Breoghania sp. L-A4: one gene and its partner. The main gene of each other region encodes a partner of the protein of the gene in region 2 in a complex. Links are inferred from orthologs where the notes say so. Each region holds a gene or a part of one and is shown on either strand. Other genes may lie near its edges.

What was found.
Region 1: the proteins of groL (region 2) and metK are in contact, whole or in part, in a cryo-EM structure (PDB 8P4O), measured with the Escherichia coli proteins. The link is inferred for Breoghania sp. L-A4 from one-to-one orthologs.

The regions. Positions count from the first base shown.
Region 1 is NZ_CP031841.1:342,183-346,522, reverse strand. Bases 1-2,997 are described here. They hold metK (methionine adenosyltransferase), read right to left. Parts: upstream 2,087-2,997; coding sequence 914-2,086; downstream 1-913. Other genes in these bases: lnt (apolipoprotein N-acyltransferase), read right to left, coding at 2,919-2,997; D1F64_RS01655 (helix-turn-helix transcriptional regulator), read right to left, coding at 2,332-2,739; D1F64_RS01665 (tRNA (guanine(46)-N(7))-methyltransferase TrmB), read right to left, coding at 118-804. In the rest of the region: more of lnt, read right to left, coding at 2,998-4,169; D1F64_RS25270 (hypothetical protein), read right to left, coding at 4,151-4,340. UniProt on the Escherichia coli protein: Catalyzes the formation of S-adenosylmethionine (AdoMet) from methionine and ATP.
Region 2 is NZ_CP031841.1:946,506-954,287, forward strand. What follows is about bases 2,221-5,141. They hold groL (chaperonin GroEL), read right to left. Parts: upstream 4,540-5,141; coding sequence 2,902-4,539; downstream 2,221-2,901. Other genes in these bases: D1F64_RS04435 (sugar-binding protein), read left to right, coding at 2,221-2,419; D1F64_RS04440 (SlyX family protein), read right to left, coding at 2,555-2,767; groES (co-chaperone GroES), read right to left, coding at 4,597-4,884. Also shown: D1F64_RS04425 (ABC transporter permease), read right to left, coding at 1-301; D1F64_RS04430 (ATP-binding cassette domain-containing protein), read right to left, coding at 323-1,063; more of D1F64_RS04435, read left to right, coding at 1,427-2,220; D1F64_RS04455 (pilus assembly protein TadG-related protein), read left to right, coding at 5,604-7,190; D1F64_RS04460 (hypothetical protein), read right to left, coding at 7,337-7,782.

The DNA of each region.
Region 1 (4,340 bases), 610 kb from region 2 along the record:
CAAACTGCCCTTAGATAGGCCGATGAGAATTTGAACTTGGCGTGAATATAGTCGAAAGGCGCGCCAGTTCAAGCCCGCAGTTGCGCGGGTCCGACAATTGACCGGTTTACGGCGCTCTCAGATACGCCGGAAGGTCAGATAGGCCGGGGTGCGGCCCTCGCGGATCGCCTTGGCCTCGTAGCGGGTGCCCGGCCAGCCCTCCCACGGCGTTTGCCAGTCGGCAGCCGCCGCGTCGCGCCACTCGAACGCCGGATGGGCATGCAGGTGCTGCAGCGTCCAGTTCACATAGCTCTCGATGTCGCTGGCGAACCGGAACTCCGCGCCCGGGCGCAGCGCGCGCGCCAGTCTGTCGAGGTTGCGCGGCCCGACAAAGCGCCGCTTCCAGTGGCGCTTCTTGGGCCACGGATCGGGGTAGAGCAGATAGGCCAGATCGACCGAGGCTTCGGGCAACTGGTCAAGCAGGAGCCCTGCGTCGTCGTTGAGCAGCCGCACGTTGTCCAGCGCCTGCTCTGCCACCCGCGATACGGCCTTCGCCATTCCGTTGACGAAGGGCTCGCAGCCGATACAGCCGACCTGGGGGTTTTCGCCCGCCCGATGGATCAGGTGCTCGCCGCCGCCGAAGCCGATTTCCAGCCAGACCGCGTCGACGTCAGCTGAAAACAGCCCGCGCAGGTCGCCTTCGATCGGGCTGGAGACATCGATCTCCAACTGAGGCAGCAACTCCCGCATCAGAGCGGTCTGGCGGGCCCGCAACGGCTTGCCCTTGCGCCGCCCGAACAGCGCGGTCTTTTTATGTTCGCTCATGCTCGTACAATAATACCAACGGCGATCAGCCAAAAGCCGGCCCCATGGGGCCGGCTGTCGGATCAATGCGGCGGCCCGTCGGCGCGCCGCTACACAAAGCGACTGCGCGTCAGGAAATGATGCCGCGGAGCGCGTCGACCAGATCGGTCTTTTCCCACGAGAAGCCGCCGTCGGCCTCCGGCTCGCGCCCAAAGTGACCATAGGCCGCGGTGCGGGCGTAAATCGGCTTGTTGAGCTGCAAATGCTCGCGGATCCCGCGCGGCGTCAGGTTCATGACCTCGCGCAGACCGGATTCCAGCTTCGCCTCGTCGACTCGCCCGGTGCCGTGCAGGTCCACATAGACCGACAGGGGCTCGGCGACGCCGATGGCATAGGAAAGCTGAATGGTGCAGCGGTCCGCCAGATCGGCGGCGACCACGTTCTTGGCCAGATAGCGCGAGGCGTAGGCGGCCGACCGGTCAACCTTGGTGGGATCCTTGCCGGAGAAGGCGCCGCCGCCATGCGGAGCCGCGCCGCCGTAGGTGTCGACAATGATCTTGCGGCCGGTCAACCCGCAGTCGCCGTCCGGTCCGCCGATGACGAACTTGCCGGTCGGGTTGACGTGCCATGCGGTCTCGCTGGAAATCCAGCCGTCCGGCAGGCAGTCGGTAATGTAGGGCGTGACCATCGCCTTGATGTCGTCGGAGGTCAGCGTCTCATCGAGATGCTGGGTCGACAGGACGATCGAGGTGATGCCCATGGGCTTGCCGTCGGCGTAGCGCACCGTGACCTGGCTCTTGGCATCCGGGCCGAGCGCCGGCTCCTTGCCCGACTTGCGGGCTTCGGCGAGCACGCGCAAGATCTTGTGCGAAAACAGGATCGGCGCCGGCATCAGTTCCGGCGTTTCGCGGCAGGCGTAACCGAACATGATGCCCTGGTCGCCCGCGCCCTCGTCCTTGTTGTTGGCCGCGTCAACGCCCTGGGCGATGTCGGCGGATTGCGCGTGCAGATACACGTCGATCTTCGCCGTTTCCCAATGGAAACCGTCCTGCTCGTAGCCGATGTCCTTGATGGCCATGCGTGCCTTGTGCGCGAGAAGGTCGTGGCTGATCTCGGCCGGGCCGCGGGTTTCCCCCGCGATTACGACGCGGTTCGTCGTCGCCAGCGTTTCGCAAGCCACACGCGCTTCGGGGAGTCGTGACAGAAACGCATCGACGACGGTGTCGGAGATCCGGTCACACACTTTGTCCGGATGTCCCTCGGACACGGATTCACTTGTGAAGAGATAGTCTTGGCGGGCCACGGTCACGGTCCTTCTGGGAAACAGTCGATTTTGCGAAAAGAAACGGCGGGAGATGTCGCAATCCGCCGCCGCGCAGAAATTGCAGGTTGCAGGGTTTCCCGTGAAGGTCAAGCCTTTAGGGTGCGAACAATGTCTTCGCCAGCGGCGCGCGCCGACGCCGCGGCGCGCGGGCGAACCGCGGAAAAAGCCGGCTTTGAAAGCCGTCGCCGCCAACGTGCGGCACATGCCCGCCGCCCCGCGCCCGACTAGGTATCCTCACCCGCGAGAGCGCGCACCAGATCCACGATGCGCTTGCGCACCTTGGGCTCCTCGATGCGCACAAAGGCCTTGTTCAGCGACAGGCCTTCCGCGCTGGAGAGAAAATTCACCACATAGCTCGCCGGCTGAGCCTCGCCGAAACCCGGCGAATCCGCCTGGTTTCCGGGTGCATCCTCGAACAGGAAGGAGACCGGAACATTCAGCACCGTGGAAATGTGATGCAGACGGCTGGCGCCGATGCGGTTGGTGCCCTTTTCATACTTCTGGATCTGCTGGAACGTGATGCCCAGGTGCTCCCCGAGCTTTTCCTGCGACATACCGAGCATCATCCGGCGCAAGCGGACACGGCTGCCCACATGGACATCAATGGGGTTGGGTGTCTTCTTTGTCGGCATTGTCCGCCCGCGCTTTCCTGTTTCGCCCTGTGAACACGCCGCGCGCCGTGCGGCGCGGGTATCCGCAATTGAACGGAGAGTGCCGGATAATGCCCGTACGCGCACCACTCCGTCAATTGGAGCGGGAAAAACGCACGTTGCGCGGGTGCCGTGGGCAAGAGATCAGCCCTCGGATCCGCTCACTCCATGCGCCCGGCGCTGTCGTGGCGGGCCGTGAAAATGCGGCCGCCAAGCAGCACGCCCAATGCCAGCAGCAGCATCGCGCCCAGCGGCATATCGCCCAGCCGCGCATAGACGGTCGGTGGATCCGCCTCTGGAAGCGGCGCGTCGAGGATCCCGGTGTTTCCCAACGCGAGGCTGCCGCGGATGCGCCCGCGGGCATCGATTACCGCCGAAATGCCCGTGTTGGCGGCGCGCACCACAGGAAGGCCTTCTTCCACCGCGCGCAACCGCGCCCGGTGTAGATGCTGATACGGACCGATACTTTCGCCGAACCACGCGTCGTTGGTGACATTGAGCATCCAGCCGGGACGAGCCCCGTCGCGGCCCACCACATTGCCGGGAAAAGCGATCTCGTAGCAGATCAGCGGGGAAAACGCCGGCGCCGGAGAGGCGGTCATCGGGCGCCGCCGGTACCCTGGCGAAAAGCCGCCCGGCGTCTTGGTGAGATTCTCGAGACCGAGCGACTCCAGAAGCCCGCGCAATGGCAGATATTCACCGAACGGCACCAGATGCACCTTGTCGTAAGCGTCGCGGATGGTGCCGTCGCCGGCGATCACGTAGATGCTGTTGAAGAATGCGCGCGCGCCCCCCGCGCCCTCAGCGCGCAGCGCGCCGGTGATCAGGGTCGTCTCCTCCGGCAGCAGGGCGGCGATGGCGGCGAGCGCCTCCGGTTCCTCGGTCAGCAGGAAGGGAAACACCGACTCCGGCCAGATCAGATGGGTGATCCCGTCCAAGCCGTTGGCGTCAGGCCCGGATTCGTTTCCATCACCGGAAGCCGCGCCATCGGCCCCGACGCTCAATGACAAATAGCTCTCGAAGATCCACTGGCGGTTCTCCGGTACCCACTTGTCGCCCTGGGCGATCGCCGGCTGCACCAGACGCAGACGCACGCCGGCAACATCCTCGCTGCCCGGACCCGCAAGACGCACCGCCCCATAGCCCAGAAGCCCGGCGAAGAGCAGCGCCACCGCAACGGGGAAGGCAAAACGTCCGCGGTCGGATTGCGGCAGCGGATCGGTGATCACCGCCGGACACGCGAAGATCAGAACCGCCAGGAACGACAGCCCGTAGACACCAACCAGCGCCGCGGGTTGCATCATCAGGGTGTTGGCGGCGAAACCGTCGCCCAGCGCGTTCCACGGAAACCCTGTCAGCACATGCCCGCGCAACCATTCCACCAGCGCGAGACCTATGGCCAACGCCACGATCCTGCGCCAGTCGTCCGACCAGAACGTTGCCGCGAGCGCACAGCCAAGCCCCAGAACAGCGCCAGGCCGGCCGGCATGATGAGAACGGCAAACGGCATCATCCAGCCGAAATCCTCGGCCTCCACAAGGAAGGCGCCGCCGATCCACCAAAGTCCCGCGAGGAAGTAGCCG
Region 2 (7,782 bases):
CGGCCGCCATGACCACGCCGGTGATGATGGCGGAGACCACGACGGTGGAGCCGACCGACAGATCGATGCCGCCGGTGATGATGACGGCGGTCATGCCGATGGCGATGATGGCGACGAAGGCGAAGTTGCGCGTCACGTTGAACAGGTTGCGTTCCGTCGCGAACGTGTCCGTTGCCACCGCCAGCGCCAAACAGCACAGCACGGCCGCCAGCGTCACCCAGACCGTCTGCCGGCCGGCCAGCCAGCTCAGCCAGTTGGCATGCGATCGTTGCCGGATTGCGTCCTCGAGCTGCGTCGCCATGTTGATCCTCCCTCTCGGGCCTCAAGCCCGCTCGATGGCTCCGGTGATCAGTCCCGTGACTTCCTCGGGCGAGCTGTCGGAAATGCGCTTGTCCGCGACCTTGAGGCCGCGCCGCAGCACCACCAGCCTGTCGCAAACCTCGAACACATCGGGCAGCCGGTGACTGATCAGCACCACGCCGATTTTCTGATCCTTGAGCCGGCGGATCAGGTTGAGGACTTCGGCCACCTGGCGCACGCTGATCGCCGCGGTCGGCTCGTCCATCAGCACGATGTTCGGGTTCGACAGCCGGGTCCGGGCGATCGCTACCGCCTGGCGCTGGCCGCCCGACATGCGCTTGACCAGATCGCGCGGCCGGGTTTCCGATTTCAGCTCGGCGAACAGCGCGGCGGCGTGCCGGTTCATCGCGCCGTAGTCGAGGATGGACACGGGCCCGAAGCGCCGCTTCGCTTCGCGGCCCAGAAAGATGTTGGCCGCCGCGGTGAGATTGTCGCACAGCGCCAGATCCTGATAGACGATCTCAACGCCGTGTTCGCGCGCGTCCTTGGGGTCGTGGAAATGGGTGGGGGTGTTGTCGATGCGGATCTCGCCGGAAGACGGGCGGAAATTGCCGGCGATGATCTTCACCAGCGTCGACTTGCCCGCGCCATTGTCTCCGACAAGGCCGACGACCTCGCCGCCCGCCAGCGCCATGGAGACATTCTCGAGCGCCCGGATGGCGCCGAAATGCTTTGAAATCCCGATAAGCTCCAGAAGCGCCATGTCGCCCTCTTTCCCCGATTTTAAATAAGCATTTCCGCATTCATGCATTTGATTTGAAAAGCTTTTGCAGCACGCTTTTCCAAAGCCAGCGTCGTTGACGCGGCAACTTCATAATAGTATTATTATTAATACTAGCGATATCGAGAAAGAATTGACATCTTTCATGCATGACCCTGCGGAAGGCGTCCGGTTGGAGCTTTGGCGGGGCTGGATGAATGATGCCCGGGTGCGGCTGTGCGACGGATGGATCCGGCCCGGCGCTCCCGGACAAACGGCCAGGCAAGGCCGTGGCCATCAAGAGCCGAATACCAAAAGACGGTTGCGGGATTGATGACCACCACCGTCCGCACCAGGGAGGAAGACATGAAACGGGCATTCGCACTGTTCGCTGCAGTGTGCCTGCTGGCGTTGACAGCAGGCGCCGCCGCGGCGCAGGACAAGAAGATCCTGGCGATCGTCGTCAAGGGTCTGGACAATCCATTCTTCGAGCAGATCAATCTCGGCTGCCAGAAGTGGCAGGCCGAAAATCCCGACAGCGAGTACACCTGCCTCTATACGGGGCCGGCCTCCAGCGCCGATGAGGCGGGGGAAGTGCAGATCGTCGACGACCTGCTGACCCGCGGCGTTTCGGCCATTGCCATATCGCCATCCAACGCGCCGGCCATGGGCAATCTGATCCGCCAGCGGGCTCCCGACATCCCCGTGATGACCATCGACGCCGACTTTGTCGAAGCCGACCGGTCCCTGCGGGCCACCTATCTGGGCACCGACAACTACCTGATGGGCGTCAAGATGGCCGAGTATGCGGCCAAGCTGAAACCGGCCGGCGGCACGGTCTGCCTGCAGCTCGGCAATGTCGCCGCCGACAACATCAACGCCCGCGCGGCGGGGTTCCGCGACACCATCGCCGGCACCAAGGATGTGGACCGGCTCGACGGTCAGAACGGCTGGACGGAGATCTCGGGGTGCCCCGTGTTCACCAACGACCAGATCGATCTGGCCAATCAGCAGATGGCCGACACATTCACGGCCAACCCGGATCTCGATGCCTTCATCCTGGTGGGCGGCTGGGCGCAATTCGCGCCGCAGGCCTATGCCCAGGTTACCGATCAGGTGATGGACAAGCTCGAGGCGCGCGACCTGATCATCGTCGCCGGCGACACGCTGCCGCCGCAGATGCAGGCGCTCAAGGACGGGCGCAGTCACGTGCAGATCGGCCAGCGGCCCTTCGAGATGGGCTATCGCGCGCCCAGCGTGATGATCGACCTGATTTCCGGCAACCAGGTTGAGGACCCGCTCTACACCGGGCTCGACGAGTGCACGATCGAAAACGTCGCCGAATGCGTCGCGAAATAAAGCGCCGGAGCTGAAACCGGCGTCGGCACAAATCCGAAGCGCTTGGGGCGTTGATCATGCGGCCCTGCGCGCCTGCCGCGAAGGGGTGGCTCTAGGGCCGCCCCTTTTGGCGTGCGCGCCGGATCCGTCAGCCGCTCAGTAGTGCGGCGGTTTTGTCACGGGCACGTTGCCATCACCGAGATCGTTCAATTCCTCGACGTGCTCCACGAGCGCGGTCATGCGCCGGTTCAGCCGTTCGATCTGGCGCGCCTGTTCGGTGACGACGCCGTTCAGTTCGTCAATCGTGTGCGCCTGGTGGGCGACCTCGGTTTCCAGTTTTTCGAGGCGCTCGCGCGTGTCGTCGCTCATGCCGGGTCCCGCCGTTCGCTGGCTCGTGTTTCTCGATGTGACTTATCAAACGCGTACCGCAATGGGAACGCGAGCGGAAAACAAAAAGGGCGGCCCGAGGACCGCCCTTTCGATTTCGCGATGGACAGGACTTCCTAGAAGTCCATGCCGCCCATGCCGCCGCCCGGCATGCCGCCGCCGCCCGGAGCTTCCTTCTTGGGGAGCTCTGCAACCATGGCTTCGGTGGTGATCAGCAGGCCGGCAATGGATGCCGCGTCCTGGATCGCCGTGCGCACGACCTTGGTCGGATCGATGATGCCGGCCTCGATCATGTTCACGTAGGTCTCGTTCTGAGCGTCGAAGCCGAGGCTGTCGTCGCTCTCCATCAGCTTGCCGACGACGATCGAGCCTTCAACGCCGGAATTGTCGGCGATCTGGCGGATCGGGGCTTCAAGCGCGCGCAGCACGATCTTGATGCCGGCCATGATGTCGGGATTGTCGGAGGTGAGCTTGGAGACCGCACCCTTGGCGCGCAGCAGCGCCGTGCCGCCACCCGTCACGATGCCTTCTTCCACGGCCGCGCGGGTCGCGTTCAGCGCATCGTCGACGCGGTCCTTCTTTTCCTTCACTTCGACTTCGGTCGCACCGCCGACGCGCAGGACGGCAACGCCGCCGGCGAGCTTGGCGAGGCGCTCCTGGAGCTTCTCGCGGTCGTAGTCGGAGGTGGTTTCCTCGATCTGCGCCTTGATCTGGCCGACGCGGCCCTGGATGTCGGCCTTCTCGCCGGCGCCGTCAACGATCGTGGTGGTTTCCTTGGTGATGGAAACCTTCTCGGCGGTGCCGAGCATGTCGATGGTGACGTTCTCGAGCTTGATGCCGAGATCCTCGGAAATCACCGTGCCGCCCGTCAGGATGGCGATGTCTTCCAGCATGGCCTTGCGGCGATCGCCGAAGCCCGGCGCCTTGACGGCGGCGATCTTCAGGCCGCCACGCAGCTTGTTGACGACGAGCGTGGCCAGGGCCTCGCCTTCGACGTCTTCGGCGATGATCAGCAGCGGACGCGAGGACTGAACGACCGATTCCAGAATCGGCAGCATCGCCTGCAGGTTGGAAAGCTTCTTCTCGTGCAGGAGAATGTAGGGCTTTTCCAGATCGGCGAGCATCTTGTCGGCGTTGGTCACGAAGTACGGCGACAGATAGCCGCGATCGAACTGCATGCCTTCGACGACTTCAAGCTCGGTCTCGGCGGTCTTGGCTTCCTCGACGGTGATGACACCCTCGTTGCCGACCTTCTGCATGGCCTCGGCGATCATGTCGCCGATTTCCTTGGCGCCGTTCGCGGAGATCGTGCCGACCTGGGCGACTTCGGCCGAGGTGGAGATCTTCTTGGAGCGTGCCGTCAGGTCCTTGACGACTTCGGTAACGGCCATGTCGACGCCGCGCTTCAGGTCCATCGGGTTCATGCCGGCGGCGACGGCCTTGACGCCTTCACGCACGATCGACTGGGCCAGAACGGTGGCGGTGGTGGTGCCGTCGCCAGCGATGTCGTTCGTCTTCGAAGCGACTTCGCGCAGCATCTGTGCGCCCATGTTCTCGAACTTGTCTTCAAGCTCGATTTCCTTGGCGACGGTGACGCCGTCCTTGGTGATGCGGGGAGCGCCGAAAGCCTTGTCGATGACGACGTTGCGGCCCTTGGGGCCGAGCGTCACCTTGACGGCGTTGGCCAGGATGTCCACGCCGCGCAACATGCGGTCGCGGGCATCTGTCGAGAACTTGACTTCTTTAGCAGCCATGTTGACTTCTCTCTAAAAACTGTTGGTACGAAAAGGATCCGAAAGGGGCGCCCGCTGTTAAGCGATCACGCCCATGATGTCGGATTCTTTCATGATGAGCAGGTCTTCACCGTCGATCTTGACCTCGGTGCCCGACCATTTGCCGAACAGGACGCGGTCGCCGGCCTTGACGTCGAGGGCGACGAGCTTGCCGGCGTCGTCACGTGCGCCCGGGCCCACGGAAACGACTTCGCCTTCCTGCGGCTTTTCCTTGGCGGTGTCGGGAATGATGATGCCGCCGGCGGTCTTCTCTTCGGAATCAACGCGGCGGATGACGACACGGTCGTGTAGCGGACGGAATGTCATATCTGGCTCTTTCCTCTCCTGGAGCGCCCCTCTTGGGCGGCGCTGCCATTGGTGATGCCGGAATACGGGTGCAGGGATGTCCCTGGTGCATTGTTAGCACTCATTGAAGGTGAGTGCTAACTGCTGCCCCGATGTAGTTTCGGCCCGCGCTTTTGTCAATGCGGTGGATGGCGAAAAGCGCGCGTGGTGTGGAGCTGGGGCGCGATGCCGGAAGGCGAGGATGTGCGCGTTGGTGCCGCGGTGCGTGTCGGGGCCGCTCGCATAAAGCGACAATGCGGCGGACCGGCGCATCGCGAAATGCAATTCGTATTGGCGTCCTGGGAATAGGCGGTGCACGTTCACTTGCGTCCGTGGTTAACAGGACCTTGCTACAAAAGAGGACCCGCAGGCACCGTTTTGGAATTGCGAAGCGGAATTTCGCAAACCGCATCGCATCGCGCGCTGTGATGGCCGAAACCGGGGGCTTTCCAATTCGTTTGACTTCGTTTGATTGCTTGGCTTTGCGGCCCAAGTTCGTTGATTTCCGCCTGAGGTACGGACTTGTACGAAGTATTTGTCGGAAATATTGATGAAAATTTTAATAAACTAAAGAATTCGCATAAACAACTTGGAAAGGAGAGTGCCGGGATCGGGGTGCGTTAACAAAAAATGCTGGTATTGATTGGGGAAGTTGAGCTGGTGTTTCCGGCCACATGGAGCTTCCTACGATGTTCAATCAGATGTTCGCCCCGATTTTGGCAAAATTCCGCAAAGACGATCGCGGCAATATCGCGATTCTTTTCGGACTTACGATCGTTCCGGTGGTTTTCGCCGTCGGTGCGGGCATTGACATGTCGCAAGTCGTCTCGGCCAAACAGCGTGCGCAGATAGCGGTGGATTCCGCCGCGCTCGCCATCAACACCCAGGCGTACGCGTCGATCACGAACGACGCGATGACGGCCGCGGCCCGCGCGGAGTTCGAAGCGAACTTCAATGTCCGCAGCGGCACGATTGCCGACTTCTCCGCCAGTCGCAACGCGGATGGGGCGGTCAACGTGACTGCCGAAGTCAGCGTCGGCACCGCCTTCACCCCGCTGGTCGGCATCGACGCTCTCAACTTTGTCGTGCAATCCGAGACAATCGTCGGTGACGCCAGCTTCGATGTCGTCATGGTCCTCGACAATTCGGGTTCCATGGGCGGCACGAAAATCACCACCTTGAAAGAGGCGGCGAAAGACCTGACGGCGACATTGCTGGCCGTGAACGCCACAAGCCCGGTCCCAGATCGCGTGAAGATCGGTCTGGTTCCGTTCACCGCCTTCGTCAACGTCGGCGCCGACAAGGCGGACGCCGCCTGGATCGACGTGAACGGCCTGTCGCCGGTCAACGGCAACAACATGGCCACCAACACGCCGCGCCTGGATCTCTTCAACCAGATCTCCGGCGTCAGCTGGCAGGGATGTGTCGAGGCGCGTCCGTATCCCTATGATGTGCGGGACACGGAAGCTAGCGATGCGGTTCCCGAGACGCTGTTCGTGCCCGAGTTCGCGCCCGACGAGCCGGACGAGGGCGGTTACATTCGCTACGACAACTACCGCTCCTACAGCTATTCCAACAGCTGGATCGACGACGATGGCGGCACCTGCACCACCAGCGTATCGGGCCTGGGTGCGGACGCCCATACCGCGAAGCAGCAGCGGATGTGCAAATACGATGGCGCCTCCTTCAGCTCCTGGGACAATGGCGTGAGCCGGGGTCCCAACTATGGCTGCAAGACGCAGCAGGTCACGCCGTTGACCACCAGCAAGGATACGGTCGACGCCGCGATCGACGCCATGGTCGCCGATGGCTACACCAACATCCATCAGGGTGTGATGTGGGGATGGCGGGCGATTTCGCCGCAGGCGCCGTTTACCGAGGGCCGCGCGATGAACGATCCCGCCAATCCCGGCCACCGGCGCATCATGATCGTCATGACCGATGGCGCGAACACCTACGAGTGGAACGACAGGAACCCGAACATCTCCAAGTACAATGCCTATGGCTACGTGCCGGAGAACCGGACGGGCATCGACTACAACAACAATGGCGATGTGACGGATGTGATGGACACGCGGACCGGAGAGGCCTGCGCCAACGCCAAGGCGGACGGCGAGATCGAGGTCTACACGATCGCCTTCCAGATCAGCGACACGGTCACGCGCAACATGCTGCGTGATTGCGCGACCACGCCGGAGATGGCCTATCAGTCGGACTCGGATGCCGAACTGCTGGTGGCGTTCCAGAACATCGCCAAGGAAATCAGCAAGCTGCGTTTGGCGCGCTAGATTGAGATCCGTCAGAGAGCTGTGGTTTGAAGACCGTATCCCTGACAGCGCAACAGGTTGATCGACAAATTGGACATGCCGCGCCGATACCGGCGCGGCATGATTGATTCGTGGGCGTGTCGTCGTTTGGGAGGACGTGGGTGGTGTTACTCTTCGGACGTGGCGCCCGAAGCGTTGAGGGCGGCGAGCAACTGCCTGTTCAAGGACGACGCCGGGAAGATCCGGTGCAGCATGGCCTTGGGATCGGTGCCGAACTCCGGGTGCTGGCTGACGAGCTTCTTCGCAAGCGCCCGCCGCCGCGCCGTGTCGCCTTCGCCGTGCGCGACGAGGATCCGCGCCAGAAGTCCCGACAGCGTGTCGTCGTGCTCGATCAGGGCTACTTCCCTGCGGGCGAGCTCCATGTCGCCTTTGCCACAGGCCGCGAAAACGATCATCGTGTTGTACCAGGCGGGGTGCCCCGGGCTCATGCGGCGCGCCTGTTGCATCAAGGTGAGCCCCGGGTCGGCGTCGCCCAGCATGATCAGCGTGCTGGCGTGGGTGGCCATGATGTCGGTGTCGTAAGGATTGAGCTCGCGCGCGTGCCGGCCGGCCT